Linked DNA regions of Indioceanicola profundi. Each later gene encodes a partner of the first gene's protein in a complex. Links are inferred from orthologs where the notes say so. Each region holds a gene or a part of one and is shown on either strand. Other genes may lie near its edges. The genes, in order: trxA and DOL89_RS17710.

Region 1 (14,970 bases):
CCGCATCGACCTGCATGTGGACGTGCCCGCCGTCACCCCGGCCGACCTGTCCCTGCCGCCCCCGCGGGAGGGAACGGAGTTGGTGGCGGCACGGGTGGCGCAGGTGCGGGAGGTGCAGCGCCAGCGCTATGCCAGCCTGAACCATCAGGGCGCCCCCGTGATCCGCACCAATGCGGAGGCGGATGGCGAGCTGCTGGAGAAGGTGGCCGCCCCGGACAGCGCCGGCCGCACGCTGCTGACCGAAGCGGCGGAGCGGCTGCGGCTGTCCGCTCGCGGCTACCACCGCGTCCTGCGCGTGGCCCGTACCCTGGCCGACATGGACGGGAAGGCGGAGGTGCGCCGAATCCATGTGGCCGAGGCGCTGAGCTACCGGCGGACGGTGCCGGGGCGCTGAGGGCACGGAGCTTGTAACAACAGGCGGATGGCGTGCAGCATGTGGCCGTGCTCCCATCTGGAGATTGCCCGGCCCATGCTCCGGTCCCCTGTGCGCCCGCTTCGCCATCTTGTCCTTCTGGCCGCCCTTCTGATGCCCGCCGCCGCCCAAGCGGCGGTGGAACGGGTGGAGGTGACGGAGCGGACACCTTTCGCGGAGGGAATGAGCTTTGGCGAGGCCGGGGCCTATGAGATGGTGCGGGGCCGGGTGCATTACGCGGTCGATCCGGACGATCCCGCCAATGCCGCCATCGTCGATGTGGAGCTGGCCCCGCGCGACGGGCGCGGTCTGGTGAACTTCTCCGGCGATTTCGTCATGCTGCGCCCGGCCGATCCGGCAAAGGCGGACAGCACGCTGCTCTATGAAGTCACGAACCGGGGCGGCATCGGCATCCTGGGCCAGTTGAACGGCGCCCGCGCCACGCCGGACCTCCGGACGGCGGAGGATGCCGGCACCGGCTTCCTGATGCGGCAGGGCTTTACCCTGCTGTGGTCCGCGTGGAACTGGGATGTGGGGATCGCGGAGAACCTCCAGGCCAGCCTGCCGGTGGCCCGCCAGCCGGACGGGGCGCCCATCATCGGCAAGGTGGCCTATGAGCTGGTGCCCAGCGCCGAGGCCGACGCCCTGGACTGGACCGGGCTGCGGGCCAAGGGCTACATGCCTGCCGTGCCGGACGATCCGGAGGCGGTGCTGAGCGTGCGGGACGCGCCGCGCGGCCAGCGCACCACGCTGCCTCGCGACTCCTGGCGCTTCGAGACCGGCCCCGACGGGCGGCCCACCTTGATCCGGCTGGAGGGCGGGTTCCAGCCCGGCCGCATTTATGAGCTGGTCTTCACGGCACAGGACCCGGTGGTGGTCGGGCTCGGTCTGGCGGCCGTGCGGGACATCCTGTCCCATGCCAAACAGCAGGGGATCGCCGGGGCACCCCGGCCAGACCGTGTTCTGGCCTACGGCATCAGCCAGTCCGGCCGCTTCATCAGCCACATGCTGTGGCAGGGCTTCCATGTGGATGAGCAGGGGCGGCCGGTGTTCGACGGGGCGGTGATCCATGTGGCCGGCGGCGGCAAGGGCAGCTTCAACCATCGCTTCGCCCAGACCACCCGGCATTTCAGCATGTGGGAAGACCATATCTATCCCACCGACTTCCACCCCTTCGCCCCCGCGCCCACCACCAATCCGGTGACGGGCGAACAGGCGGGGCTGCTGGACCGGGTTCAGGGTGACGGGCCCAAGCTGGTCTTCACCAATACAAGTGCGGAATATTGGAACCGTGCGGCCAGCCTGATCCACACCACGCCGGACGGGCGGCAGGATGTGACCCCGCCGGAGAATGTGCGGATTTACCACCTGTCCGGCGCGCAGCATTTCGTCGCGCGCCAGCGGGAACGGGGCACCTTCGCCAACTGCGTCAACCCGCTGGACCATCAGCGGGCCATGCGCGCCATCACCGTCGCCCTGCGCGACTGGGTACGCGACGGCACGGCCCCGCCGCCGAACCGCCATCCCACCATCGCCGACGGCACGCTGGTGACGGCGGAGGCGTACAAGCGCGACTTCCCCGCCATTCCCGGCCTGCGCCTACCCGACGGCCCCTTGGTGCCCGCCCGGCTGGACAACGGCCCCCGATTCGCCAGCGCCGGTATCGCTGACACGGTGCCGCCGATCTGGGGTGAGCCCTATCCCGTGCTGGTGCCGGCCCCGGACAAAGACGGGCTGGACCTGGGCGGCATCCGCCTGCCGGACATCGAAGCTCCGCTGGGGACCCATACGGGCTGGAATACGAGGAACGAGGCGGCCGGCGCGCCGGGGGCCACCGACCGCTGGCAGGGCAGCTTCCTGCCCTTCGCACTGACGGCGGCCAAGCGCGCCGAGGATGGCGACCCGCGCCTGTCCCTGGCGGAGCGCTACGGGGACAAGGCCGCCTATCTGGCCCAGGTGCGGGCCGCGGCGGACCGGTCCGTGGCGGACGGGTTCCTGCTGGCCGGGGAGGTGCCCGACCTGCTGGGCCGGGCCGAAGGGTTCTGGGACCGGATGCAGGCCCGCGACGTCGATAGTGCTGCCTGCGCCTACATGTTCGCGGAATAAGGGCTGCCGCCCGCCTCAGAACGGCTTCACGATCACCAGGATGACGATGCCGATCAGCAGAAGGGTCGGCACCTCGTTCAGGATGCGGAAGTATTTGTGCGTCTTGACGTTCCGGTCGGCCTCGAAGTTCTTCCGGTGCTTGCCCAGGATGCCGTGCACGGCGGACATGCCGATCACCAGCAGGATCTTGGTGTGCAGCCAGCCCTGGCCCTGCATCCAGCCCGGTTCCAGCGCCACCAGCGCGAAGCCGAACACCCAGGTGGCCACCATGGCCGGGGTCATGATGGCCTTGTAGAGCCGCCGCTCCATCACCTTGAAGGTCTCGGACTGCTTCGACCCCGGCTCCGCCTCCGTATGGTAGACGAACAAGCGGGGCAGATAGAGCATGGCGGCCATCCAGGAGATGATCGCCAGGACGTGCAGCGCCTTGACCCAGAGATAGATGTCCATTCTTGCCGGCTCCCTTGTGGCGTGGGGACGTTCTACTGTGCCCGTGGAGCGAGGGGAAGCCGCCAAAGGGAAAGTGGTCGGTATGCCGCGCCGTTCAGGTCTGCCAGCCGGGGAACAGGGCGCGCAGGCCTGTCGCGATGATCTCCACCGCCACCGCGGCCAGCAACAGGCCGAACAGCCGGTTCATGATGTTGAGGCCCGTCTGGCCCAGCCGGTGCCCGATCGGCACCGCCATGCGCAGGCTGATCCACAGCAGCATGCAGACGAACAGGATGCAGGCCACCACCATGGCCGCATGCTCCCACCCCTCGCCGCGCTGCATCTGGATGATGACGGCGGAGATGGAGCCGGGGCCGGCCATCAGCGGAATGCCCAGCGGCACCACGCCCACGGCGGCCTTCTGCTCCGCCTCGTTCGCCTCCGTCGCGGTGTGCTGCACGGGAGAGACCTTGGCGTTCAGCATGCTGAGCGAGATCAGCAGAAGCACCAGCCCGCCGCCGACCCGGAAGCTGTCCAGGCTGGTCCCCAGCACCTTCAGGATCAGGTCGCCCAGGAAGGCGGAGGTCAGCATCACCGCCGCCACCGTCAACACCGCCGAACTGGCCGTCGACGCCCGCTCCTGCTCCGACCGGCCCTCGGTGAGGGACAGGAAGATCGGGATGGCGGCGAAAGGCGTCAGGATCGCGAACAGCGCGATGACGAAGCGGGAATATTCGGACCAGGGTTCCATGGCGGCGGGCTATCCGGAAGAGAGCGGCGGATGAAGGTAATCGACCGGGGGCCGGGATGCACGCGGCCTGCACGGCCAGTCTCTGCGTAGGTCGGTCATGCGGAGCGTGGCCGACACCCTTCGCCTATCCTCCGGGCCATTTGATCCCGTTCTCCCTGTGGAGAGGGATGGTTCGGGGTGTTGGAAAGGATGGATAGGATGAATGGGATGGCACGCCGGACCGGCGGAGCCAATCCTGTATAATTCAGCTTGCACCGGCCAATGAGGTCCTCTCCCTCATCCTATCCATCCTATCCATCCTATTCATCCTTGCCTGATTCCAGACAGTCTCTCACGGCCTGCGGGAACCGAGCCGAATGTCCGGGCTGGTGACATCTCGAAAGATGAAAATGATGAAGAGGATGAAAATGATGGTGCAGGGCTATTCGGTTCTCACCTCAGCTCCCGATTGGTCTTGAACACTGCCTGCGGCGCGCCCGGTCCATCATCTTCATCATTTTCATCATTCATGATGTCACCAGCCTCGACGCCGAGGCTCTAACGGGCAACCCTGTCGGCCACGCTGCGCGTGACCGACCTACTCCGGACATTGATCCGTAGCGCCTGCCGCCTGGGCTTGTACACCGCAGAGCCGTAGGTCGGTCACGCGCAGCGTGGCCGACATCCATCGCTCATCCGCGCCATTGAACGCCGTCCTCCCCGTGGGGAGGCTTGGTTCTGGATAGGGGAAAGGATGGATAAGGATAACGGAGCCCCCATCACCTGCCGGTGCGGGCTGCTGCTGAAGGACTGGCTCCGCCGGTCCGGCGCGCTATCCCATTCATCCTATCCATCCTTGCCTGATAACCAACCGTCTTTCACGGCCTGTGCGAACCGGGCCAAATGGCCGGCCGGTGACATCTAGAAAGATGAATAAGATGAACAGGATGAAAATGATGGTGCGGGGCCATTTGACTTCCGTCTCGGCCCCCGCCCGGTCTTGAGCACTGCCTGCGGCGCGCTCAGTCCATCATCCTCATCCTTCCCATCTTTCAAAATATCTCCGGCCCGACCGCTAAGGGCTCAGCCCAGCCCGCCCTCCGCCCCGCCCGGCTTCAGGGCGGTGTCGATCAGGGCGATGGTTTCCTGGACACCGTAGAGCTGGACGAAGCTGCCCATCCGGGGACCGCTGGTCTGGCCCAGCAGAACCTCGTACAGGGCCTGGAACCAGGCGCGCAGCTCGGTGAAGCCGTGGCGCTTGCCGACCTCGAACACCTGGTTCTGGATTTCCTCCGCCCCGGCTTCGGCGCTGAGGCCGGCCAGCACGGCGCGCAGATCCTCCAACGCCGCCCGCTCCTGCTCGCTCGGCGCGCGGAAGCGCTTCGTGGGCTTCACGAAGTCCTGGTAGTAGGTGACGGCATAGCCCACCAGCCGGTCCAGGAAGGGTGCCGTTTCCGGCGAGGCGCCCGGCGCATAGCGGCGGATAAAGCCCCACATCACCTCCGCATTCTCCGCATTGGCGGCCCCGGCGAGGTTCAGCAGCAGGCCGAAGGTCAGGCCGGCCGTGCCCTTCACGTCGTTGGGGATGCTGCCATTGTGGATGTGCCAGACCGGCGTTTCCATCTTCTGCGCCGGGTCCAGCGCGTCGAACTTGGAGATGAAGGTCAGGTAATCGTCCACGGCGCGCGGGATAACGTCGAAATACAGCTTCTTGGCCGCCCGCGGCTTGTTGAACATGTAGAGCGACAGGCTCTCCGGCGGGGCGTAGCGCAGCCATTCCTCCATGGTCAGGCCGTTGCCCTTGGACTTGCTGATCTTCTGGCCCTTCTCGTCCAGGAACAGCTCGTAATTGAAACCTTCCGGCGGGCGGCCGCCCAGGATCTTCACGATCTTGTGGCCCAGCTCCACGGACGGGATCAGGTCCTTGCCGGCCATCTCGTAATCCACGCCCAGCGCGAACCAGCGCATGGCCCAGTCCGGCTTCCACTGCAGCTTGGTGTGGCCGCCGGTGACCGGCGCCTCCACCTTCCTGCCGTCCTCATCCTCGAACACGATGGTGCCGGCGTCCACATTGCGCTCCAGGATGGGAACCTGGAGCACGCGGCCGGTGCTGGGGCTGACGGGCAGGAAGGGGCTGTAGGTGGCCTGCCGCTCCTCGCCCAGCGTGGGCAGCATTACCGCCATGATCTCGTCATAGCGCTCCAGCACCCGCAGCAGGGCCTGGTCGAAGCGGCCGGAGGTATACCAGTCGGTGGAGGACTGGAACTCGTACTCGAAGCCGAAGCTGTCCAGGAAGCCCCGCAGCATGGCGTTGTTGTGGTGGCCGAAGCTTTCGAACTTGCCGAACGGGTCGGGCACCTTGGTCAGCGGCTTGTGCAGATGCTCGGCCAGCATCTCCCGGTTCGGCACATTCTCCGGCACCTTGCGGAATCCGTCCATGTCGTCGCTGAAGGCGAACAGGCGGGTGGGCAGGTCCGGGCGCATGCGCTGGAACGCCTGCCGCACCATGGTGGTGCGCGCCACCTCCCCGAAGGTGCCCATATGCGGCAGTCCGGACGGGCCGTAGCCGGTCTCGAACAGCACATAGCCCTTTTCCGGTTTCTTCTCGGCGTACCGGGCAACCAGCTTGCGCGCCTCCTCGAACGGCCACGCCTTCGCCTGCAACGCCAGGTCAGTATCGCCGGACATATCACTCACCACAGTCGGAAAAGGGTTGAAAGAGCCGGAACCCTAGGGGCTGGGCGGGATGCGGTCAACGGGCGGGAGATGCAGGCCAGACCAACAGTCGGCGGCGCAGGTCCGGCCCGCTTCGCATGGTTCACCCCCGCATTCGCCAAATCGCCATGATCGGCGCTAGACTTGACCGCTCTGCTCCCCAGGCCAAGGCATCCCCATGCTCCCGTTCCTGCGCACCCGCCTCGGCATGTCCCTGCTGTTCGCCCTGCTGGCGCTTGTGGCCTGGGCGGGGCTGCTGGACCGGGCGGAACGGGCGGTGCTGCCCGGCACGCTGGCCGGGGCGGGGGAGCGGGTGCTGGAGGAGAACCTCACCCGCGCGGCCGCCCTGTTCGCGACGGCCCGCACCTTGAACGCCGCCATTTCCGTGCTCCAGTCGGCGGAGGTGACGGCGGGCGTGTCGGTCGGGGCAGGGGTGGAGGGCACCGTCGTGCCCGGTCAGGCGCTGGACCCCATCAACGACCTGATCGAGCGGTTCAGCGCCATCATGCTCTCCGCCACCGTGGCGCTGGGCGCTGCGACATTGCTGGTCACAGCGGGGGATGTTTACGGCTTCGGGGTCCTGTTGCCGCTGGGGTTGCTGCTGGCGGCGACGGCGCTCTGGCTGCCGGGGGCAATCGGCAGCGGTTTCCGTCGGGGCGGGCAATTGCTGCTGGTGGCGGCCCTGGTCGCCAAGGTCGGCCTGCCGGTTGCCGTGTTGGCGACGGAGCAGGTGGCAGAGGGGCTGGTGCAGCCCACGCTCGACCGGGCGGAGGCGGAGCTGGCCGCCATCGACCTGCCTACGCTGCCAACCGACCCCGCGGCGGAGCAGGACCGGTCCTGGCTGGAGCGGCTGCGCGCCATGACCGACATTGGCGAGCAGATCCGTCAGGCGGCGGGGGCCGCGGCCAGTCTGGCCGACACCGTCATCGCCCTGACCGTGGCCTATGTGGTGAAAATCCTGGTCCTGCCGGTGGTGATGCTGTGGCTGCTGGGCCGGGTGGCGGAGATGCTGATCGGCGGCCTGCTTCCGAAGCGGCAGGAATAACCGGCCGGGTCAGTCCGCCGGCGCCCTGTCGCCCACGGCCAGCGCCGGAAGGGCGGTCAGCAGGGCGGCGAGCACCGGCGGCCCCGCCAGGATCGCCATCGCCGGCGGGCCGCCGGGAGCGCCGGCCAGGGCGGTCGTGACCAGGACCGCCACCCCGCCCAGGAACAGCAGCGCCCAAATGAAGAAGAAGTTGACGGTGAGCAGCCGGATCGGCTCCACCCCGCGCCATTCATGCACCAGATAATGCGCCATGGCGAAATAGGCCGTGGCCCCGCCGATGGCGGCCAGCATGGGCGCCATATCCGTCAGCAGGAAAGTCGCTCCATAGGCCGCCGCGCCGCCGATGGCCGCCGCCGCCAGCATCGCAAAGGCACCGCCCAAAGCCGGGAGAAGTCCGGCGTCCCCACGCCGGTCCCGGCCCATCTCGATCGCCGCCATGATTGTCCCCGCCTGCCCGACCTGCCCGGCGCCCATAATGCCGGTGCTTTTTATTTCGAATATCGAACCGTGATATTCCGTGGCCGTCAAGCCCGATGGACGGTGGTTTCCGGCTGCCGAAAGGGGGATGGCTCAGACCGATCGGCGCTGCCACTCCCGGAACAGCCGCTCCGCCTCGTCCGATCCGGCCAGAATTTCGATCACACGCAGGCTGTTGAACATGCGGCGCTGGACCTCCGCGCCGGGCTGGCCGCGCAGAACGGTTTCGGTCCCGGCCTCCACCTGCCGGCGGATCTCGTTGATCTTGGCATCCACCTCCCGCTTGATGCCGAGATGGGGGGCCAGACGGGCGGATTTGCGGAGGGCGAGCGCCAGCTGTTCCGCCTTCCGGACCTTCTCGTCCGGATCGACGGCGGCGTCGGGCCCGAACAGCGTGCCCAGAAGCGCTTGGTCCACGTCGCTGACGATGGTGCGCTTGACGAATTCCCCGATTTCCGTCCTCGCTCCGTCCACCTTCCTCGACATCTCCTTGTCCCGAAGCGCCAGCACCGCCTCGTTCACGGAGTTCAGCCCCTCGGTCAGCCGTTCCGCCGTGGCGGCCAGCTCGCTGCTGTCGGCGGATGCGGCCTCGCGGTCCATGTCGGAGGTCTGGCGCAGCAGGTTGCCGACGACGATCCCGGACAGCTCCCTGGTCAGCCCCTCCTTCTCCTGCGGCGTGCCGCCCAGCCTGACCTCCTGCAGCATCCGCAGCAGGTCGCCGGGCCGCCTCATCCGGCTGGTGAGAACCAGCAGGGCAGGGCCGGTGTGGCGGGGATTCTCCCGCCCCAGCTCGATCATCGCCGTCTTGACGATCTCGACATGGCTTTCCGCCAGCTCGCCGATGGGCTTGGCCGGCAGGGCCAGCTTCAGCGCCTCGATCCGCGGCCCGATGCGGACCACATCCGCCACGGTGGCGAGCTGGTTCAGCACGTCCTCGTCCCGGCCGAACAGGGTGACCTGGAGCTTCAGGTTGGCCCGGACCTCCACAAGCAGTTGGTCCAGCGCCGCCGCTCCCGCCGTCCACAGCGGCTCGCCGACGACGGCAAGCGCGCGGGCGTCCCGCGAATCGATGGTGGACAGGGTCGACTGCATCTCCGCCACCAGACCGTGGGGCAGCCGGTCGCGCAACGCCCGCCAGCACGGGGCCAGCACCGCGCGGGATATGCGGTTCAGACGGCGCTGGTATCCCATGGGATCGTCCAGCACATCCTCCACCGGGCGGAAGAACAGCCGGGATACCGCCAGCCGGCGGGGCGGGCGCAACTCCGTCAAACGCGGGCGGATCGTCTCGAAGGCGCCCTGCACCTCCGGCCGCTCGCGCATCTGCTCCAGCAGCTCATAAATCTTCAGGAACTTGCCGTCCGGTAGCCGGGCGCTTTCCGCCGCCAGCCGGGACCATTCGTCGGCGTTGCCGTCCCCTCCCGACATCAGGCCGCTCCCGCTTTCAGCGATTCCATGCGCATCACCGCCGGCATGTCCAGCGCGCCGGTCCGCCAGTCCTCGTTCACCCGTACCCAGCGGCGCTGGATGCGGGCCAGGGCGTCCATGTCGAAGCTTTCGGTGCTCATGGCGATCTCCTCCTTCGGGATCACCGGCACCAGGCGGGAGATGTCGGCCACCATGCTCTGCTGCGCCTCGCCCGGCGCATCGCGCACGCTTTCCCACATGGCCAGGATGAAGTCCCAGCCGTCCAGCAGCCAGGAGATGCGGCCCACATGGGCCAGGATGGCGGTGCGGAAGCGCTGTTCCCCATGGATGATCTGTTTGGCGTCGGCGCAGACCTTGTCCATCTGGACCATCCGCATCTTCACCAGTTCCAGCGTGTGCCGCCCCACCTCGGCGACGAACCGCGCCAGATCGGATGCGTCCGACAGGTCCAGATTGGCCCAGCGGTCCAGCTCCGCGCAGAACTCGTCCAGCCGGGTGGCGAGCGCCCGCAGCCGGCCCGGTTCCGGGCAGTAGGGCAGTCCCACCGGGGCCACCACCGCCCCCAGCCGTTCCACCACTGCGGACAGCATCTCCGGCTGGACCTTGACGATCTGGGCCACCTTGCCCAGCGCCTGGCGCGCCATCCGCCTGGATTCGTCCACATTCATGCCGGGGCGCAGCAGGTCCGCCGCCCCCATGCCGACCAGCTTCAGCAGCTCCGTCACCAGGATGAACTGGGTCAGGACCAGATACTGCCCGTCCCTGTCCAGCGCCTTGGCGGCGGCCAGGGCGGCATCCGGCCCGGCCACGCCGGACGCCTGAACCTCCAGCGAGGCGTGGCGGATCGACTCCGGCGAATGCACCTCCAGCTTGGAGATGGCATCGAACAGCAGCCGGTCGTGCAGGGTCACCGTCATCATGGACGGCACCGTCTTCCAGGGCATCACATAGACGCCCTTGCCGCCGGTGAAGTTGGGCAGCAGGAACTCGAACTGCTCGTTCCGGTCCAGCCGCAGGCGCGCCTGGGCCAGCAGGGGCGTGGTGAAGGGAACCGCCACCCCCCGCTCGGCGAAGGTGGAGGGGATGAACTCCTCCGCGACGCCGACGCTCTGGCGACCGATCCGCTTTGTCTCATCCATGCTGTGACTGCCCGCCGCCATCGGCGCATCCTGTTGGAAAATCGCACCTTCTCAATTTTATATAAATTGTGCAGATGCGCCAGTGGCTGCCGGTGACATCGTGCGGGGCGGACCGCGGCAAACCGCCCCTGGTACGGCGGCCGGCTGTTGAACCCCGTCCGGCGCAGCCCTGCCGTGCCGGGGGCTGTGCCTTGACCCGCTGCGGGGGGTGCTCCTACATTCTGTGGCGACAAGCCGCCGTGGCTTCTGTGCCACCGGTATACCAAACCTGGGGTCAGCCGGGCCAAACCCGGGATCCCCAACGTGGGAACATCACCATGAGCACCACCAAGGTGACCGACTCCAGCTTCGAAGCCGACGTTCTGAAGGCCGAGGGTCCGGTCCTGATCGACTTCTGGGCGGAATGGTGCGGCCCCTGTAAGATGATCGGCCCGGCGCTGGAGGAAATCTCCGAGGAGCTGGCCGGCAAGGTGACCGTCGCTAAGATCAATATCGACGAGAATCCGATGGTCCCGGGCAAGTACGGCGTCCGCGGCATCCCGACCCTGATGCTGTTCAAGGGCGGTCAGGTCGCCGCCACGAAGGTCGGCGCCCTGCCGAAGCAGCAGCTCAAGAGCTGGATCGAGCAGTCGCTCTGATCGGCCGGCAAAGGGTCAAGGCAAAGGGGCTCCGGACGATCCGGGGCCCCTTTTCCTTTGGGCGGCGCTAAAGCCCTCTCAGGCCGCCATGCGCGCCCACGACCTCCCCGGTCACCCAGGCGGAGCCGGGGCCGGACAGCCAGGCCACGACGGCGGCGATATCCGCCGGCTCCCCGATGCGGCCCAGCGCGGTGCGCTCCATGACCTGGGCGGCGCGGCTCATGTCGCCGGACTTGAAACGGTCGGTGGCGGTCACGCCGGGCGCGACAGCGTTGACGGTGATGCCCAGCGGCCCCAACTCCTGCGCCAGCACGCCGGTCATGGCATGCACCGCCCCCTTGCTGGCGGCGTAAAGGGCGCGCAGCCCCACCGGCATGTCCACGATCACGCTGCCCACCAGCACGATGCGCCCGCCGGCCGTCATGTGCCGCGCCGCCTCCCGCGCCAGCAGCAGCGGCGCGCCGGCGTTCACGGCCAGCACCCTGGATATCTCTGCGGGCACCAGCTCCCGCACCGGGCCGAAGCCGCCGGTTCCGGCGTTGCAGACCAGGATGTCGGGCGTACCCATGCGGGCCATGGTTTCGGCGTACAGCCGGACGGCCCCGCCCTCCTCGGCCAGCTCCACCAGATCGGCCTGGAAAATTTCCGCCCGCACGCCATGGGCGCGGCAGGCCGCGGCCACACTTTCCGCTTCCGCCGCCGCCTGACCGTAATGAATGGCGACATCGGCGCCGTCGCGCGCCAGCCGCTCCGCAATGGCGGCGCCGATCCCGCGTGAGGCGCCAGTGACCAGCGCCAGCTTGCCGTTCAGAAGCTTTTCCATGCACAGTTCCGCAGCAAGGCCAGACCCCATCGAGCCCGGAACGGATAGCACGAGACATGAAGCTGTATACCTATTTCCGCTCCTCCGCCGCCTACCGGGTGCGGATCGCGCTGAACCTCAAGGGCCTTGGCTACGAGGCGGTGCCGGTGCATCTGCTGAAGGACGGGGGGGAGCATCTGCGGCCCGAATACCGGGCCATCAACCCGCTGGGGCTGGTGCCCTCGCTGGAGGATGCCGGCAACCTGCTGACCCAGTCGCTGGCCATCGTGGAGTATCTGGAGGAGACCCGGCCGGAACCGGCCCTGCTGCCGAAGGACGCGCTGGCGCGTGCCAGGGTGCGGGCCTTCGCCCACGGCATCGCCTGCGACATCCACCCGATCAACAATCTGCGCATCCTGAAATATCTGCGCGGCCCCCTGCACCAGGGGGAGGACCAGGTGCAGCGCTGGATCAGGACCTGGGTGGAAACCGGCATGAACGCGCTGGAGCGTATGGTGGACCGGCCGGGCCGCATCCCGCAGGAGGGCGGGCGGTTCTGCTTCGGCGACACGCCCGGCATGGCGGACCTCTGCCTGATTCCGCAGATGTTCAACGCCCGGCGTTTCGAGTGCGACCTCTCCGGCTGCCCCACCCTGGTCGCCATCGACGCCCACTGCCGCACCCTGCCGGCCTTCGCCGATGCAGCGCCGGAGAATCAGCCGGATGCCGCATAGGTCGTGCTGACAATAAACGTAGGTCGGTCACGCGCAGCGTGGCCGAAACCCTTCGCCTGTCCGGTCCATTTGACGCTGTTCTCCCTGTGGAGGGGGGGGCGGGGAATTGGCAAGGATGACGGGATGGCGCGCCGGACCGGCGGAGCCAGTCCTGGATCACCAGCCCGCACCGGCGGATGAGGTGCTCTCCCTCATCCTATCCATCCCATTCATCCTTGCCTGATAACCGAATGCCTGCCGGGGCTGGCGCGGACAGGGTCGAATGGATGGGCTGGTGACATCTCGAAAGATGAAAAAGATGGAAAGGATGAAAATGATGGAGCGGGGCCATTCGCCTAAGCCTCAGCTTCCGGTTCGTCTTGATCACTGCCTGCGGCGCGCCCGGTCCATCATCTTTATCCTTCCCATCTTTTTCATCTTTCATAATGTCAACAGCCCCGACGCCCGCCTTTCGAGATGACACAAGCCCCGAACCGCACCGGGTCGTGAACCAGCGCCCGGCCGTGCTAAGCTCCGGCCGGTTCAGGTCTTTTCGGATGTGAGATGAGAAATTTCCACTGGCACCCCGCGTTGATCCTGGTCCTGCTGATCCTGGGCGGGCTGGCGTATCTTTTCTTCGATTACGGCACGCTCGACCGTTGCCAGATGATGCGTCAGGAGGTGCGGCAGCGCTTTACGCGGGGAGAGGTGCCGGCCGAGGTGCGGGACAGCCCCGGCGGGCAGCTTGTGGTCGGGCTGGTGGAAGGCGGGCCGAGCCGGTTCCTGACCTACGACCTGTCCAAGAATGTCTGCATGACGAAGACCGCCCGCATGTGGTTCGCCGACGACACGGAGATCGGCGCGATCCTGATGGACTGAGCGGGCGTCCGCTCAGCCCTCGGTCAGGCGGATGATGACATCGACGCGGGCCACGCGGGTGCCCGCGGGCGCATTGGGGATCGCGGCCAGGGATACATGCTCCCCCGGAATGTCCTGCAGCTTGCCGGACCCCTCATAGAAGAAGTGGTGGTGGTCGTCGGTGTTGGTGTCGAAGTAGGACCGTCCCGCTTCCACCACCACCTCGCGCAGCAGGCCGGCGCCGGTAAACTGGTGCAGCGTGTTGTAGACGGTAGCCAGCGATACCTGCATGGAGGCGGCGGCTGCTTCGCCATGCAGCTGTTCCGCCGTGACATGGCGTTCCTGCCCGTCGAACAGCAGCTTCGCCAGTGCAAGGCGCTGGCGGGTGGGGCGCAGACCGGCCTTGGTCAGGCGGTCCAGGGCGTGGCTGTAGGGTCTCGTCATGCTCATGAACAGCATATGAGCGGGCAGATGCACCGTTGGAAGAGGGCCTGACAGGCGATCCCCGTTCGGATGCACTGCAACGCAGGCGGATATATTTGGAATGATTCCGATCTGCGTTGCAACTGCGAAAAGCGCGGCATCATCCCAGCCCCACCAGAAGGACCAGGGCCGCGGCGGCGGCAACCAGCGCCCTGTCGCCCCGCGGCGATACCGCCGCCCGCAGGAAATCCTGGTCGGCGGCCTGTGCATCCAGCCGCAACAGCATGGAAAGCCGCCCCATCGCCAGAACGGCGATGAGCACGGCCAATAGGCAGATCGGGATCAGGGTCCAGGCAACCATGTCCCCTTAACACGGGGACAGGGCCGCGGGTTCACACCGGCGGCACGGAGCCCGCCGGGCGGGGTCAGTACCCCGTCTGGATGCGGTCTATCAGCTCCTTCACCGTCGGCACGAAGCCGTTGGCGTACCATTCGTCCTGGCCGAAGCGATAGGCGTTGTGACCGGCGAACATCAACTGGTCCTCGGTATCGTCCGAGTGGCTGATGTTCTGCAGGGTCTTCTGGATGCAGAAGCTGCGCGGGTCGGCCTTGCGGCCGGTGGTGCCTTCCTCGTTCTGCGCCCAGTTGGAGAACTGGCAGGCGCTGAGGCAGCCCATGCAGTCGACCTGGTCCTTCAGGATTTCCCGGCTCTTCTCCTTGGTCACGAAGATGAGCGTGGTGTCCGGGGTCTTCAGGGCAGTGTCGAAGCCCTCCCGCACCCAGCCCTCCGCCCGCTCCTTGTCGTGCGGGGTCAGGTAGACGGGGCGGCCGCGGGGGCCGATCAGGAATTCGTCCGTGTGGTCGCCCACGGGATCGTTGGAATAGACCACCTGCCGCTCGGACCGCTTCCGCAGCTCCTCCAGGAAGGGGTTGCGCACGGCCGAGGAGTAGAAGCCGGTGGGGCTGAACTTGTTCAGATAGACATCGCCCGGCTTCAGCGTCAGCAGACGCTGCTTCCAGGCGGTGCTGATCGGGCTTTCCTGCGTCAGCAGCGG
Region 2 (14,778 bases), on another replicon or contig:
TCCAGACCGGCGAAAGCAACGATGCCGAGGTGAGCCAGCACGGCTTCCGGAACGACGCCACCGTGACCCAGTTCGGCTACAAGCTGGACGCGGAAGTCTCGCAGGACGGCGCCCTGAACGATGCCACTGTGACCCAGGCCGGCTTCTACAGCGACGCCGAGGTCGATCAGGACGGCTTCGATAACGCCGCGACGATCGCCCAGTTCGGTTCCGCCGATGCCTTCGTGACGCAGGATGGTTCCTGGAACGAGGCGATGGTGATCCAGACCGGCATCGCGCATTTCGCGACGGTGACCCAGGACGGCAAGAGCAACGAAGCCACGATCCTGCAGGCCGGTTTCGGCAATGACGGCAGCGTGGACCAGTACGGCTCCCGCAACGACGCCTGGATGGTCCAGGTCGGGGCCGGGAACTCCGCCATGGTCTCGCAGACCGGCTACAAGCATGACGCCGTCGTCACGCAGTTCGGTCACGGCAACAGCGCCTACGTCACTCAGCGTTGATCCGGCCGGTCAATGGGGGACTTCGGTCCCCCATTAACTTCAACGACAGATCGAGGCTGAAATCATGCGTATCGGGACGCTCCTGGCCACCCTCATGTGCCTCATGACCATTCCGGCCGCGGCAAGCGAGCTGTCGTTGCTGCATGCCGGTTCGCCCCTCGGATCGGACGGGTGGGGCGAGGCCTCCATCCTCCAGGCTGGCGCGGGCAATCTCGCCGTTCAGGAACAGATCGGCTACAGCAACGGGTTCGTCGCTCAACTCGGCGTCGGCAACTCCGCTTCGCAGTTCCAGGCCGGCGCCAGGAATCAGGCTTTCACCTTCCAGTCCGGAGAGGGGAACGCTGCCATCACAAACCAGACCGGAACCGGGAACTCGGCGTCAACGCTCCAGTACGGCAAGGGAAATGTGGCCGTCACCAACCAGTCCGGCAGCTTCAACTCCGCCAGCATGGTCCAGACCGGCCTTCAGTACCTTCTCGTATATCAGCGTGGGGCCCTGAACCAACTGACGCCCGGGCAGGTTCCGGCACAGTCGGCACTGATCCTCCAGCAGGGCGTGAACGCCGAACCCACTGTCATACCCCTCCGGGGGCGGTGAACCGCCGCAACAATCGGTGTCCAGGACACCGGCACCCGCACGGCCTTTGTCAGAGGCCGGGCCGGGGCGTCAGCCCCGAGGATCGCCCCGGCGATCCGGATTTTAGCCAGCCTCAACCCGGCATGCCCCCATGCCGGGTCTTTTCCATGTCCGCTCGCTGCCCGCAACTGCCTTCCGCATCGAGAATGCGGGGCGTCACACGCCGTCTGCAACTGTTGACGACCTGATCGCCAAGCCGTCGGCAGGAATGAAAGTGCAGCGGCCCGGTCCTGCGCAGGCCGATCAGTAGTCTGCGGCGCATCGATTGGGAACAGAACCGGAAGGATTGCTTGAACAGATGAGGGAGCGCCTCCGCCATTACTGGCAGTTCGTCCAGTCGAGCCTTTGGTTTGTGCCGAGCCTGATGTGCATCACGGGGGTGGCGCTCGCGGTCGCTCTGCTCGTCTGGGGCACAGGCTTGATCGAGGATTCGGCGAGCTATTGGATATTGCACACCGGCGACGTGGATAATGCGCGTGAGCTGATGTCGGCGCTCCTCTCCGGCATGATCACGATGTCGTCCCTTGTCATCTCCATCACCATGGTTGTGTTGACGCTGGCAGCCGGCCAGATCGGCCCCCGGCTGATCCGGAACTTCATCCAGGATCGCGTAACGCAGACGGTGCTGGGCTTCTTCCTGGCCGACATCCTGTACCTGCTGGTGGTCTTCCGCTCCGTGGACAACGGCAGCGATGCTGTGCCCCATCTGGCGGTGACGGTGGGAACGGTGCTGACCGCGGCTTCGATGCTTGTCCTGCTGTTCTATGTTCACCGGCTGGCCCGCTCCATCATCTACGACAATTTCATTCAGAGCGTGGCCGTGGAACTCCGCAGCGCCATCCGGCATCTCTTGCCGGAGGAGCAGGATTATCGGCCACCTTCCTATGAATTGGGAGAGGACCATGGATGGATAGATATGGGCCGGGATGGCTATATTCAGTCTGTCAACCATAAAGCGCTGGTGGATGCCGCCTGCAAAGCCGATGCGGTGATCCGGCTGCATGTCCGGCCCGGAATCTTTGTTCTGAGCCGCGGCGAGCATATGGCCATCTATCCGGCGGCCGCACGGACCGACGAGGTTTGTCGCCAGGTACGGGATGCCTTCATTATCGGGTCCGAGCGGGTTCCCACGCAGGACATCGAGTTCGGATTCCGCCAACTGGTCGAGATCGCCGCGCGGGCCCTGTCGCCTGGACTGAATGATGTCTTCACCGCCGTGGCGGTGATCGACAACATCTCCGCCGGTCTGACCGACATTTTCGCGCGGGGGCTTCAGCCATCCACCAGGTGCGACCGGAACGGCGCTCTGCGCCTGGTTCTGGACGTTGCGGATTACAGCAGCATCGTCGGCGAGGCGTTCGACCAGATCCGTCATTCGGGCCGCGGCAATCCCGCGATCCTGCTCCGCCTCGCCGACGCCATCTCGCGCCTCGCCCCCTGCATAAGCTTGGCGGCCCAGCGGCGGCCGGTGCTGGAGCAGTTGGACATGATCCTGGATGCGGCCGAACGCAACATCGCCACGCCACGCGATCTTGCGATGATCCGTGCGAAGTGCCAGGAAGCCCGGAACCGCCTGGTGCAGGGCTGATATCCTGGTGTGATGCCTCGGCCCTTATTCGATCGGCGGCGTGGGAAGGATCGTGAGTTCGTGGACGTCCACGCCCTCGGGCTGGCTCAGGGCGTAGACGACACTACGGGCCACATCGTCGGGATTGAGGGAATTCGGCTGCGGCGCGTCGAAGAAGGGCGTGTTCACGACCCCCGGTTCGATGAGCGTGACACGGACACCGGTGCCGCGCAGCTCCTCGCGCAGGCCGTAACCGATGGCGGAGACCGCCCATTTCGTGGCGGCGTACATTGAGCCGGCCAGCACCCGCCGTCCGGCGACGGAGCCCGTGATCAGCACATGACCGCGCGCCGCCTTGACATGCGGCAGTGTGGTGCGGAGCGTGTAGGCCACGCCCAGGATGTTGACGTCCACCATCCTGCGCCAGCTTTCCGGCGGCGCGCCGGAGAAGCCACCGGGCTTTCCGCCGGTACCGGCATTGGCGAAGACGGCGTCGATGCGGCCAAACCGTTCGGCCACTGCGTCAGCCATCCTTTCCTGGCTTTCGTAATCGGCGACATCGCAGGGTACGGCGAAGGCGTTCTCCTGCCCGATCTCCTCCACCAGACTGGTAAGCTTGTCGGCGGATCGGGCTGCCAGTGCCACGCGCCAACCGTGACCCGCGGCGGCGCGGGCCGTTGCCGCGCCAATGCCGCTGGACGCACCGGTGATAAGCAGGACTTTGCCATCTGGCATGGGCGATTCCTCCGAATTCCGAAGTCATGAAGCTCGCGCCGGAATGTCCGGACCTGCATCCAACGGCCGGGGCAGGCGGTTGGTCCGGTGGCTGCATGGATGGCCCGCCTGGATTCCCCTCTGCGGAGAGGGCGTGAGTGGTAACGCTTGGGGGAGGGTTGAAGTAGGGACGCTTGTCGATCTTACTGAGAGCCTGGAACTCCTGACAGGACGGCAGTGCGGCAGGTTTTTGCCGCCCCACCCGGGTGAGTTCGGAAACTGCCGCGCAGCCGGGCTTGAGCGTTGAACCCGGCGGGCGGCTTGCATGAGACTCCCAACATGCTTCATTTGACGGATGAGCTGCTTGTTGCCTATGCGGATGGTGAGCTGAGCCGGGAAAGCGCCTCGTGGGTCGAGGCCGAGTTGATGCGCAACCCGCAGGCGCGCAAGCGGCTGGATGCGTTTCAGCAGGTGTCCGGCCTGGTGCTCAAGGCCCACAGGACGGCAGGGCAGGCTGGCAGGAGAGTGGAAACCGCTCCTGCCGTCTGGATGCGTCCGGCCGGCTATGCCCGTGCCGGTCTGGCTTTCGCCTGCATGGCCGGGCTGCTTTGGGTTGGCGGCGATCTGGTGTCGCATGATACGGGCAGCCAGAATACGCAGCAGGCGGCGGTGAGCCACTCCGCCCCGTCGGAGACGGAAGAGGCGAGCAGGGTGGACCCTTCGGGCGACGTGGTCATGGCCGCGTGGCTGCGGGGAACCCACGCGGCGCCCTATCGGTAGAATTCAAGGCACCTGTGGATTGGATGACCACAATAATGGCGTGATCACCGGGAAGTCCGGTGCATCACGCCATTACGTTTTCAGCTTCACGTTTTCAGCTTCGTGGATTTTCCCGCACCGGCAATGCTCGCCAAACAGGGAACGCCTCGCGGCTGAGGAGGGGCGAGCTGCGGAAACTGACAGGCTTGCGCGTCAGAGGGAATTTCGAGCGCGGTTTGAAAGTAATCGGCAGCGGCTATTCTTTAAAAAGAATAAAGCCCGTATTTAACTTGTGCGCCGATTGCTCCGCTGGAGAACCGTTGTCGAGGCGGTCCGGCAGGGTGCATCACAAGCACCTGAGAAGAGTACAACATAGCCGGGCATGGGGTCTTGCCCTTTCAGGCGATGTTCCAAATTTACAAGGGGTAATCCGCTTTCGGACAATGAAGGGGCTTTCACCCGCTTGTGGGGCTGTATCTACCCGATCTATCCGGGAGATGTGTCGGCATTCCCGCTCCGCCCGGCTAGTTGACTGGGACAGCGGCGATAATCCCTCCGCTGGTCATTACGATTGACAAAAATTTATGTATTTCTGTGTCTGTCGGGGCGGGAGGCAGAAACGGCGCGTCATCGCGCTGGTGAATTACGGCACGTGCGCAGTCCTCGAACCGCAGGCAACGTGTCATGACTTTGACGGTCCCATATTCAGTACAGTCCGGTGCCGAATGGAAATGGCCGGAGCCGGAGGAAGATACTGCGGTATCGAATAATTCCGAAGCAAAAGAGTCCGTCGCCGCTTCCCAGGATCATGTGCACTCACTGCTGGATGTGTTGCCCGGACTGAGGCGATTTGCAAAATCGCTGACCGGCAGCATGGCGGAGGCGGACGATCTGGTGCAGATGGCGGTGGAGCGCGCCTTGCGTCAGCCGCAGGCGCTGGGGGGCGTTGCCAATCTGGGCAGTTGGATGCGCTGCGTGATGCGCAACGGCTGGCTCGACAACCGGAAGTCGGCTTGGCACCGCTACAGGGTCTCCGAGGAGAGCTCCGGCGACGTGATCGGCGAGGATGGCGAGAGTATCGTTGCTGTGCGTTCCCAATTGAGAGCCGTTCAGGCGGCCATGGCGGCACTTGCGCCGGAACTTCGCGAAGCGCTGGTCCTGGTTGCCGTCGAAGGTTTGAGCTACCGTGACGCGGCGGAGCGGCTCGGCATTCCGGTCGCCTGCCTGAACAGCCGCGTAGCCCGGGCGCGGGCAACCCTGGCGGAGGAAGTCGGGCTGCTGCCCGCCAAGAACCCGAAGGGGCGCTAGTCCAGCCGGACATGTTGATTGCGGCGGCGGCATGAACTTCGCCGGATGCGCGGCGACAGCCGCCGCCTCCTTCCAGTCAGCAACAGCTTTCGGCCCTGCTCCCGGAAGCGGTCTGCCCCGCCGCCGGACGGGTGCAGCATTCCTCGGTTAGAAAGCCCATCAGGCTGTCCATCTGCCGATAGACGGGGCGGCAGTACAAGGTGCGCCCGCCCCGCACCTGCTCGATCAATCCGACGGTCACGAGCTGCTTGACGTGGTGGGACAGGGTGGAGGGAACCACTCCCAGTTCCTCACCTAATGCGCCGACCGGAAGTCCCTCATCCCCCGCCTGGACCAGCCGCCGATAGATGGCGAGACGGGTCGGATGGCCCAGTTCGGCAAAGCAGCGGGCGGCGGTCTCCATATCCATCGAGACATTCCTGTACTGGGCGGTCATGGCGGCGCCAAGGCCGCATTCCGCCAAGATGGTCCGTCGCCTCCGCGATTTCCAGATTTGCGGGCTCCGGCCGTCGCGGCATTGACACGAGCCGAATCTTTCATCATCGTCGAAGGATGGAAACGAAAGCCGCCATTGAAGCGTTCGCGGCCCTGGCCCAGGAAACCCGGATCGGGGTGTTCCGCCTGCTGGTCCAGGCCGGTCCGAACGGCCTGTCCGCGGGAGAGATATCCCGTCAAGTGGGTGTTCCCGCCTCCACACTGTCCCATCATCTGGCGACGCTGGAGCGTGCCGGGCTGCTGCGCTCCTGGCGGGTGCAGCGCCAGATTTTCTATGCCTCCGATTTTGAGGGGACGCGGCGTCTGCTCGCCTTCCTCATGGAGGATTGCTGCCAGGGCAGGCCCGAACTCTGCGGGTCCGGCTTCGCCGATGCCGCGGCCTGCGAACCGGATTGCCGGGATCGGTAACCGCACATGGCCGCCGACGGAAAGGAGTGACCATGTCCGAGCGGGTCTTCAACGTCCTGTTCCTGTGCACCCACAACTCCGCCCGCAGCGCCATGGCGGAGTGCATTCTGAACCGGGAAGGCAAGGGCCGCTTCCGCGCCTTCAGCGCTGGAAGCCAGCCATCCGGGCGTATCAATCCCCATGTCCGCGACCTGCTGAACCATCTCGGCCACGACACCGCAAATCTGCGCTCCAAGAGTTGGGATCAGTTCGCAGTGCCCGGCGCGCCGCAGATGGACCTGATCTTCACCGTCTGCAACAGCGCGGCCGGCGAGGTACGCCCGGTCTGGCCCGGCCATCCGACGACGGCGCACTGGGGTTTTCCCGACCCGTCGAGCGCTACAGGCACCGACGCGGAGAAGGGGGCCTTCACGGCCGATGTCTACCGGCAGACCCAGAGCTGCCTACAGGCCTTCGTGGCGCTTCCGATCGGCTCGCTCGACCGGCTCCGCCTGAAGCAGAGGCTGGATGAGCTGGCGGACCAGTCCACCATTTCCGAACCGGAGGAGCCCGCATGAGCGCGGTCACCATCTACCACAACCCGGCCTGCGGCACGTCGCGCAACACGCTGGGCCTGATCCGGAATGCCGGGATCGAGCCCACCGTGGTCGAGTACCTGAAGACGCCGCCGGAGTGCGAGAGGCTGGTCGAACTTGTGCGTGAAATGGGCATTCCGGTCCGGGCGCTGCTCCGGCAGAAGGGCACCCCCTATGTAGAGCTTGGCCTCGATGATCCGGCTCTGACCGATGACCGGTTGATCGACGCCATGATGGCGCATCCCATCCTGATCAACCGACCGATCGTTGTGACGCCCCTGGGCGTGCGCCTGTGCCGCCCGTCGGAGGTGGTGCTGGACATTCTTCCCGCCCCACAGCGCGGCGCCTTCACCAAAGAGGGTGGCGAGCAGGTCGTTGACGATCAGGGCCGCCGCTTGGCGTGAGCGAGGAACAGATGACCACAGCCAATCCCGCCGCCCGCCTCGCCAAGACGCCCATGGGAGTGTTCGAGCGTTACCTCAGCCTCTGGGTCGCTCTGGCCATTGTGGCCGGCATCGCGCTGGGCACCCTGCTTCCCGGACTGTTCGGAGCCATGGCCGAGCTCGAATTCGCCAGCGTCAACCTGGTCGTCGCGGTGCTGATCTGGGTGATGATCTATCCAATGATGGTGCAGGTGGATTTTTCCGCCTTGCGCCGGGTGGGGGACAAGCCCAAGGGGCTGGTCATCACGCTGGTGGTGAACTGGCTCATCAAGCCCTTCACCATGGCCGGGCTGGGCGTGCTGTTCTTCGAAATTCTGTGCCGGGACTGGATCGCGCCGGCCGATGCCAAGGAATACATCGCCGGCCTGATCCTGCTCGGGGCGGCTCCCTGCACCGCAATGGTGTTCGTCTGGTCGCAGCTCACCCGCGGGGACGCCACCTACACGCTGGTGCAGGTGGGATTGAACGACGTCATCATGGTGATCGCCTTCGCCCCCATCGTGGCGCTTCTGCTGGGCGTTACCGATGTGATCGTGCCATGGGACACGCTGCTGCTGTCCGTCGTCCTGTATGTGGTTCTGCCTCTGTTGGCCGGGTTCCTGACCCGCCGCCGGCTGGAGGCGGGCGGTGCCGGGGCGGTGGGCGCCTTCAGCAACCGCTGCAAGCCCTACACCGTGATCGGCCTGCTGGCGACAGTGGTGCTGCTGTTCGGTTTCCAGGGGCCGCCTATCCTTGAGCAGCCGGTTGTGATCCTGCTGATCGCCATCCCGCTGCTGGTGCAGAGCTACGGCATCTTTCTGATCGCCTTTCTATGGGCCTGGGCATGGCGGGTGCCCTTTGCCATCGCAGCGCCGGCTGCCCTGATCGGCACCTCCAACTTCTTCGAGCTGGCGGTGGCTGTGGCGATCAGCCTATTCGGCCTGGACAGCGGGGCGGCGCTTGCAACAGTGGTGGGCGTGCTGGTGGAAGTGCCGGTGATGCTCTCCCTGGTGGCGCTGGCCAATCGCACCCAGGGGCGGTTCGCCCCTGCCTGTCCGTAATCTCCCGAAGGCCGACATGCCCGACACAGAAGCACCTGATCTCGACACTTTCCCCAGCCTGGATGAACTTTTCCTGGACATTCCGGACCTAAACCAGCTGACGCCTGCAAGACCATCCACGCACCCTCCGCGAATCCTGCTGCTCTACGGCTCCTTGCGCGAACGGTCCTACAGCCGCTTTCTGACGGAGGAGGCGGCGCGATTGCTGCGGCGCATGGGGGCGGAGACCCGGATTTTCGATCCGCGCGACTTGCCGCTGCCGGACAGCGTACCCGCCGACCACCCCAAGGTGGTCGAATTGCGGTCCCTGTCGCAATGGTCGGAGGGGCAGGTCTGGGTCAGTCCGGAACGGCACGGCACCATCACCGGCATCCTGAAGGCACAGATCGACTGGCTTCCGCTGGAAAGCGGGGGTATCCGCCCGACCCAGGGACGCACGCTGGCCGTGATGCAGGTGTCCGGCGGCTCGCAGAGCTTCAACGCGGTGAACGCCATGCGCGTGCTCGGCCGCTGGATGCGCATGGTTACCATCCCGAACCAGAGCAGCGTTCCCAAGGCCTTCCAGGAATTCGACGAGCAGGGGCGGATGAAGCCCTCGCCCCTCTACGACCGGGTCGTGGATGTGATGGAGGAGCTTTACAAGTTCACCCTTCTGGTCCGGGACCGCAGCGACTACCTCACCGATCGCTACAGCGAACGTCGTGAAGAGGCACTGAAGCGGGCCTCCGAAGCGGCGACCCTGGCGGCAAAGGCCATGGACGGGCGACGCTGACCAGGGCGCGGGGCAGTGGGAATATTTTGAAGAAAATAGAAATGAGCATTGACGCGCATCCCGGGCGCTGTTATTTCGAATAACATCGAAATGAAAGACGGGGCCGTGCCGGAGCAGACGGCGTGGCCCGGCCTACCTACCTGGGAGAATGGTGATGAAGCATCCCGCACACCCCATTGTCGTGATCGGCGCCGGCCCGGTCGGTCTTGCTGCCGCCGCGCACCTGCTGGCCCGCGGACTTGAACCGCTGGTGCTGGAAGCCGCGTCCGATGTGGCCGCGAACATGCGCGACTGGGGCCATGTCCGTCTCTTCTCACCCTGGCGCTACAATATCGACAGGGCGGCGCGTGCCCTGCTGGAGCGGCATGGTTGGGCCGGACCGGACCTTGAATTGCTGCCCACCGGTAGAGACCTCGTGGAGCAGTATCTCCGCCCGCTGGCGGCTCTGCCGGACATTGCCGGCCGGCTGCGGCTCGGTCACCGCGTGGTCGCTGTCAGCCGCCGGGATGTCGACAAGGTGAAAACCGGCGGGCGAGATGCTTCGCCATTCGTCGTGCGATACGAAACTGCGGATGGCGAGGTTGAACTCCTTGCCAGCGCCGTGCTCGACGCCTCCGGCACCTGGGCCACGCCGAACCCGTTGGGTGCGAATGGCCTGCCCGCCATCGGGGAGAAGGCATTCGCCAGCCGTATCCATTATGGCATCCCGGATGCGACCGGCGCCTTGCGCAACCGCTATGCTGGCCGGTGCACAGTGGTCGTCGGGGCCGGCCATTCGGCGGCCAACGCCTTGCTTGACCTGGCGCGTCTGGCCGGACAGGAGCCCGGAACCCAGCTGGTCTGGGCCGTGCGCGGCACGGACCTGCGCCGGGCTTTCGGCGGCGGCGATGCCGATGCGCTGGTGGCCCGCGGCGCCTTGGGAACGGCGCTCCGGAACCTTCAGGCCGGCGGCGGGCTGGAGCTGGTGACCGGGTTCAGGGTGGTGAAGGTGGCGGCTGCGGGCGAGCAGCTTTTCCTGGAAAGTTCCGATGGCCGCCGCATTGAAGGCATCGACGAGATTGTCGCGGCGACCGGCCAGCGCCCCGATCTTGTGCCGTTGCGAGAGTTGCGGCTGAAGCTCGATCCCTGGTTGGAATGCACAGAGGCGCTGGGACCCCTGATCGACCCGAACCTGCACAGCTGCGGCACGGTCCGGCCGCATGGAGTACGGGAACTTTCCCACCCCGAACCGGGATTCTATACGGTCGGCGTCAAGAGCTACGGCCGGGCACCGACCTTCCTCATGGCGACGGGGTATGAGCAGGTCCGGTCCATCGCCGCCTTCCTGGCAGGCGACACCGAAGCTGCCTACGATGTGCAGTTGGACCTTCCGGAAACAGGCGTGTGCAGCAGCAACCTGGGACCTGACCCGCTTGCCGGTGCGGACGGCGGATGCTGCGGCGGACCCGCTCCGGCGGACGCGGATGCCTGCTGCGCCAAGGACGCCGGTATCAAGGCCTACGACGGGGCGGGATGCGGCTGCGGCGGCACGGCCGGGCAGGAACCCGCAACCCTCAACCCGGCGCCTGTGCCTTCCGGCTGCTGCAGCCAGAGGGCGGCATGACATCGGCCTTTCCGGCCGGAAGGGCCGCTTTTCCGGCCCGGGAGCGCCCCCGTCGCGGCCTGATCGCAGGGCTGGGGGTGGCCCAGATCATCTCATGGGGGACGCTGGTCTACAGCTTTCCCCTATTGGCGGCTCCGACGATGCAGGTGTTCGGTCTTGCCCGGACGGACGTGTATCTGCTGGCGTCCATGGCATTGTCGGTTGCGGCGCTTGCGGCCTATCCGGTTGGCGTTCTCATCGACCGGGGACATGGCCGAGCAGTAATGGGATCGGGGTCCATGCTGGCCGGCATCGGCTTCCTTGGCTGGTCGCAGGCGCAATCCGTCTGGCAGCTCTATCCTTTGTTCCTGCTGCTCGGCCTTGTGCAGGCGATGGTGCTCTATGATGCGGCCTTCGCCACGGTGGCGCGGCTGACGGGCTCCGGCGCACGGCGCGCCATTACCGCGCTGACCCTTTGGGGCGGCTTCGCCAGCACCGTGCTGGTGCCGGTGACGCAGCTTCTGCTGGACTGGCTCTGCTGGCGTGGAGCCGTCGCTGCATTGGGGCTTGCCAATCTGGCGGTCGCTGGGCTGACCGCAGCCATTCTGAGGGAACCGGCCTTGCCTGCGGCCCCGGCCGGCCCCGATACGCTTGCCGCGAACCAGCCGACTATGCCGGCCCCCCTCCGACAGGCGGCAAGCCGGGCAGCATTCTGGCTGCTGCTCCTGGCCTTCGCCGCTCATACCGGCATCTTCACGGCGTTGAGCTATCATCTCTACCCGTTGCTGGTGGAGCGCGGGTTGGAACCAGCAGCCGTGGTAGGGGCCATCGCCATGATCGGCCCGGCCCAGGTGGCCGGACGGATCGCAGTAACTGCTCTGGCCGGGGATCTGTCCGTCAGCCGACTGGGATCGGTGGTCGTGGCCGGGTTCCCGCTGGCCGTGCTGCTGCTTCTCGGCTCCGGCTCCACCCTGCTGATGGTCCATGCCTTTGCGGTGCTCTACGGGGCGGCCAACGGCGTCATGACCATCGTGCGCGGCCTTGCCGTGCCCGAAATGCTGTCCCGGACGGGATATGGTGCGATCAATGGCGCGATGGGGGCGCCGGCGACCCTGGCCAAGGCGGCGGCACCTGTGCTGGGCGCCTATCTCTGGCAGGCTTCCGGCGGCTACAACGCCCTGCTCCTCGCGGCGATGGCCGGGGCCGCCATGGTTGCGGCCTGTTTCTGGGCAGCGGTGCTCAGCCGGTGAGGGGGGGCCTCCCTGTCCTGGCGGCCTACTCCCGGTACTCAACCAGCGTATCCAACAGTACATGGACGGCGATAGCTGCGGGAACTGCTAGCAGCAGGCCCCATATGCCCCATATGCCGCCACAGATCAGGACTGCAACAATCAGTGCGACGGGGTGCATTCCCACCGTTTCCGCCATCAGCAGCGGCTGAAGCAGATTGCCATCGGCGACCTGGATGATGGCATAAAGGGCAAGCGCCCAGACCACCTGGAGGTCGAGCCCCCATTGGGCATAGGCGACCAGGACCACGGGAACCGCGGCCACTACTGCCCCGAGAATCGGAATCAGCGCCGACACGCCGGTGATGGTGCCGAGCAGCATGGGCCAGTTCAGCCCCATCGCATAAAAGGCTACTGTGGCCACGGCGCTGACAATCAGGATTTCATAGGCTTTGCCGCGTACATACCCGCCGAGCCGATCGACCAGCCGCGGCCAGAGCCGCTGGAGCACGGGATGGGCCGGAACCATACGTCCGAACCAGGCCAGGATGCGGTTCTTGTCGAACAGGAGGAAAAATACGGTCAACGGCACCAGGACCAGATAGATGCCGATGTTCAGCAGCATTTCCGCTGAGGCTGGCAGCAGCCCAAGCAGTGTCTGCACCCGTCCGCCGAGATCCTGGCGGAGTGATGCCATCAACTCAAGCGCATCCGTGCCGTCGAGCAGATCCGGATAGGCGGACACCAGCGTGACCACCAGGTCGTTTAGCCGCTGCAGCAGCACCGGTATGGATGTGAGGGCCGCAACGGTCTGGGACCAGAGCATCGGGATCCCGTAGAGCAACGCTGCCGCCAGGGCACAGACGAACAGGCCGAACAGGCCGCCAAGGGCTGGAAGACGGGGGAGGCCGGCCCTGACCAGAATATCGGCCAGCCCGTCGAGAAGGTATGCGACCAGCAAGGCGATCAGAACCGGTGCCAGCAGATTCCCAAAGGATAGCAGCAGGAACGTGGTTCCAACAGTAAAAGCCACCGGCAGCATCGTCCCGGACATCATGCGAGTCCGGTCGGCTCCAGCCGGTCTGGACAGTGTGTCTGTTACCCTCTCATGCGGGCGGGGTCGGTGCCGGGGCATGCTCGCGGGTTGTCCTGACCTCATCCTGGCAGCCCCGTCCGGCAATCGGGTTCCTGCTTCCGCGCTGTGACGAATAGCGTCAGCGAAAATACCGACGGCGCTGGGCATGCGCCATGCAGCGGCTGCGTTTCCGCCACCACATGGCGGCGTTTCAATAAGCGCGCCCAACGCCGACTTGTTCCATTCGGACGGTCAGCGTGGCAGACGCGTGCGATGGACCACCGGTCGATGGCCTTCGGCGTTCAGTGCGCCGGAAGGAGCGATATCCTCGTTCGGAACAGGGTGCATGCCTTCACCGGCACTGCGGTCGTCCGCAGCAGGATGATCAGCTTGGCGGAACTCCTCCGTAGCACGCTTCATCGCCAGGGCCCGGTTCGCATTCTTCACCGTAGCGTCCTTGGCTGCCTCGGTTCGGCGCCGGTCGAGTTCCTTGTTCGCACGCTGCAACGCGGCCGCCAGAACGTCGCGCTTGGCCCTGGTACCGGCGTCATCCCTGGCCGTCCCCTCCGCCTTGCCACGCATTTCCCGACGCTGCCGATTGGCAATATTGCGAGCACGATCGCGCCGATCGCGCAGCAGCCTGATCAGATCCGCCAGCTCGCCCTCCGCGACGCCTTGGATTGCGGGATGGTGGGTCCGGGCGACAATGTCCTGCTCTTCCCGGGTCAGGAACCGTGCCTCTTCCTGTCGGCTGCGGGCCATGCTGTATTTCTCCCATTCTACATAGCATCATCATATTCTACAAGGAAAGTGATAATTGGTTCCATCAAAATCCAGCATATACTCAGGTTAGTGAAGAATAGAATGGAATACGTAGCAGAATTGTTGCTCGCTCTTGTTGAGGAATTGCCGCTGTGTGTCGGCAGGAACATGCCAGTAAGCTGCGGCTTTCGATGCTCCTGCAAAGATAATCTGTTGTCGCCTGACTTTATCTATATTCTCGCGCGTATTGCCATGGGTTTTCTGGCGCATCCGCCAGCCCGTTTCAGCTGCATCAGTCTCGTAGGTACCATTACGCCACTCATAGGATCATCGCGACTGTGAACCGACGCCCTTCGGAGGGGTTCTTATCGGTGTGCACCGCCCGGCATGTCACTTCCGAATGGTTTCGAACTTCGGCCGGTCGTCGTCGCTGAGCAAACATGCAACAGAACAAGGTGATCCATGCCTGAACAGCGCACCCACGCCCTGAGCGACGTCCTGGACCAGCTGGAGAGCTCGGCCCACGGCGAGAGCATCGCGGTGCAGGAGGTGATCGAGAAACTCGGTCGGCATTCCTTTGCAGCCCTGATGTTGGTTTTCTCGCTGATCTCCACCTCGCCGGCCAGTGCGATCCCTGGCATCACGGCGATCGTCGCGGTAATTGTCTTCACGCTCGTGGTGCAGATGATCTTTGGCCGAAAGTGTGTATGGCTGCCGGCTTTCATCACTCGCCGTCGGATGTCCACCGCGAAGCTGTGCAAGGGGATCAGTTGGCTGCGCAAGCCCTTGCGCTTCGTTGAGCGGTTCTTGAAGGCGCGGCTCACCTTTCTTCTCCACCGGCCATGGCTGCTTCTGCCACTGACGCTGATTCTGGCGCTGACGCTTTTCATGCCGTTCATGGAGGTCATT

Evidence for each region.
Region 2: the proteins of trxA (region 1) and DOL89_RS17710 are in contact, whole or in part, in an NMR structure (PDB 2IPA), measured with the Bacillus subtilis proteins. The link is inferred for Indioceanicola profundi from one-to-one orthologs.

The regions. Positions count from the first base shown.
Region 1 is NZ_CP030126.1:3,164,360-3,179,329, forward strand. Bases 9,508-12,458 are described here. They hold trxA (thioredoxin TrxA), read left to right. Parts: upstream 9,508-10,798; coding sequence 10,799-11,119; downstream 11,120-12,458. Other genes in these bases: DOL89_RS15180 (hypothetical protein), read right to left, coding at 9,508-10,481; DOL89_RS15190 (SDR family NAD(P)-dependent oxidoreductase), read right to left, coding at 11,187-11,942; maiA (maleylacetoacetate isomerase), read left to right, coding at 11,999-12,458. Also shown: DOL89_RS15140 (YifB family Mg chelatase-like AAA ATPase), read left to right, coding at 1-394; DOL89_RS15145 (alpha/beta hydrolase domain-containing protein), read left to right, coding at 470-2,518; protoporphyrinogen oxidase HemJ, read right to left, coding at 2,534-2,968; DOL89_RS15155 (MarC family protein), read right to left, coding at 3,063-3,698; DOL89_RS15160 (lysine--tRNA ligase), read right to left, coding at 4,761-6,365; DOL89_RS15165 (hypothetical protein), read left to right, coding at 6,571-7,437; DOL89_RS15170 (hypothetical protein), read right to left, coding at 7,447-7,875; DOL89_RS15175 (hypothetical protein), read right to left, coding at 8,008-9,342; more of DOL89_RS15180, read right to left, coding at 9,342-9,507; more of maiA, read left to right, coding at 12,459-12,655; DOL89_RS15205 (hypothetical protein), read left to right, coding at 13,199-13,513; iron response transcriptional regulator IrrA, read right to left, coding at 13,526-13,942; DOL89_RS15215 (hypothetical protein), read right to left, coding at 14,076-14,276; DOL89_RS15220 (NAD(P)H-dependent flavin oxidoreductase), read right to left, coding at 14,341-14,970. UniProt on the Bacillus subtilis protein: Participates in various redox reactions through the reversible oxidation of its active center dithiol to a disulfide and catalyzes dithiol-disulfide exchange reactions.
Region 2 is NZ_CP030127.1:299,818-314,595, forward strand. What follows is about bases 5,427-8,185. They hold DOL89_RS17710 (arsenate reductase ArsC), read left to right. Parts: upstream 5,427-6,423; coding sequence 6,424-6,948; downstream 6,949-8,185. Other genes in these bases: DOL89_RS17695 (RNA polymerase sigma factor), read left to right, coding at 5,427-5,488; DOL89_RS17700 (ArsR/SmtB family transcription factor), read right to left, coding at 5,565-5,897; DOL89_RS17705 (ArsR/SmtB family transcription factor), read left to right, coding at 6,041-6,391; arsC (arsenate reductase (glutaredoxin)), read left to right, coding at 6,945-7,370; arsB (ACR3 family arsenite efflux transporter), read left to right, coding at 7,382-8,185. Also shown: DOL89_RS17670 (hypothetical protein), read left to right, coding at 1-503; DOL89_RS17675 (hypothetical protein), read left to right, coding at 568-1,101; DOL89_RS17680 (DUF2254 domain-containing protein), read left to right, coding at 1,439-2,728; DOL89_RS17685 (SDR family oxidoreductase), read right to left, coding at 2,753-3,442; DOL89_RS17690 (anti-sigma factor family protein), read left to right, coding at 3,761-4,201; more of DOL89_RS17695, read left to right, coding at 4,991-5,426; more of arsB, read left to right, coding at 8,186-8,449; arsenical resistance protein ArsH, read left to right, coding at 8,466-9,221; DOL89_RS17730 (FAD-dependent oxidoreductase), read left to right, coding at 9,370-10,824; DOL89_RS17735 (MFS transporter), read left to right, coding at 10,821-12,053; DOL89_RS17740 (AI-2E family transporter), read right to left, coding at 12,079-13,089; DOL89_RS17745 (hypothetical protein), read right to left, coding at 13,360-13,869; DOL89_RS17750 (exopolysaccharide biosynthesis protein), read left to right, coding at 14,332-14,778. UniProt on the Bacillus subtilis protein: Catalyzes the reduction of arsenate [As(V)] to arsenite [As(III)]. In vitro, can dephosphorylate para-nitrophenyl phosphate (pNPP).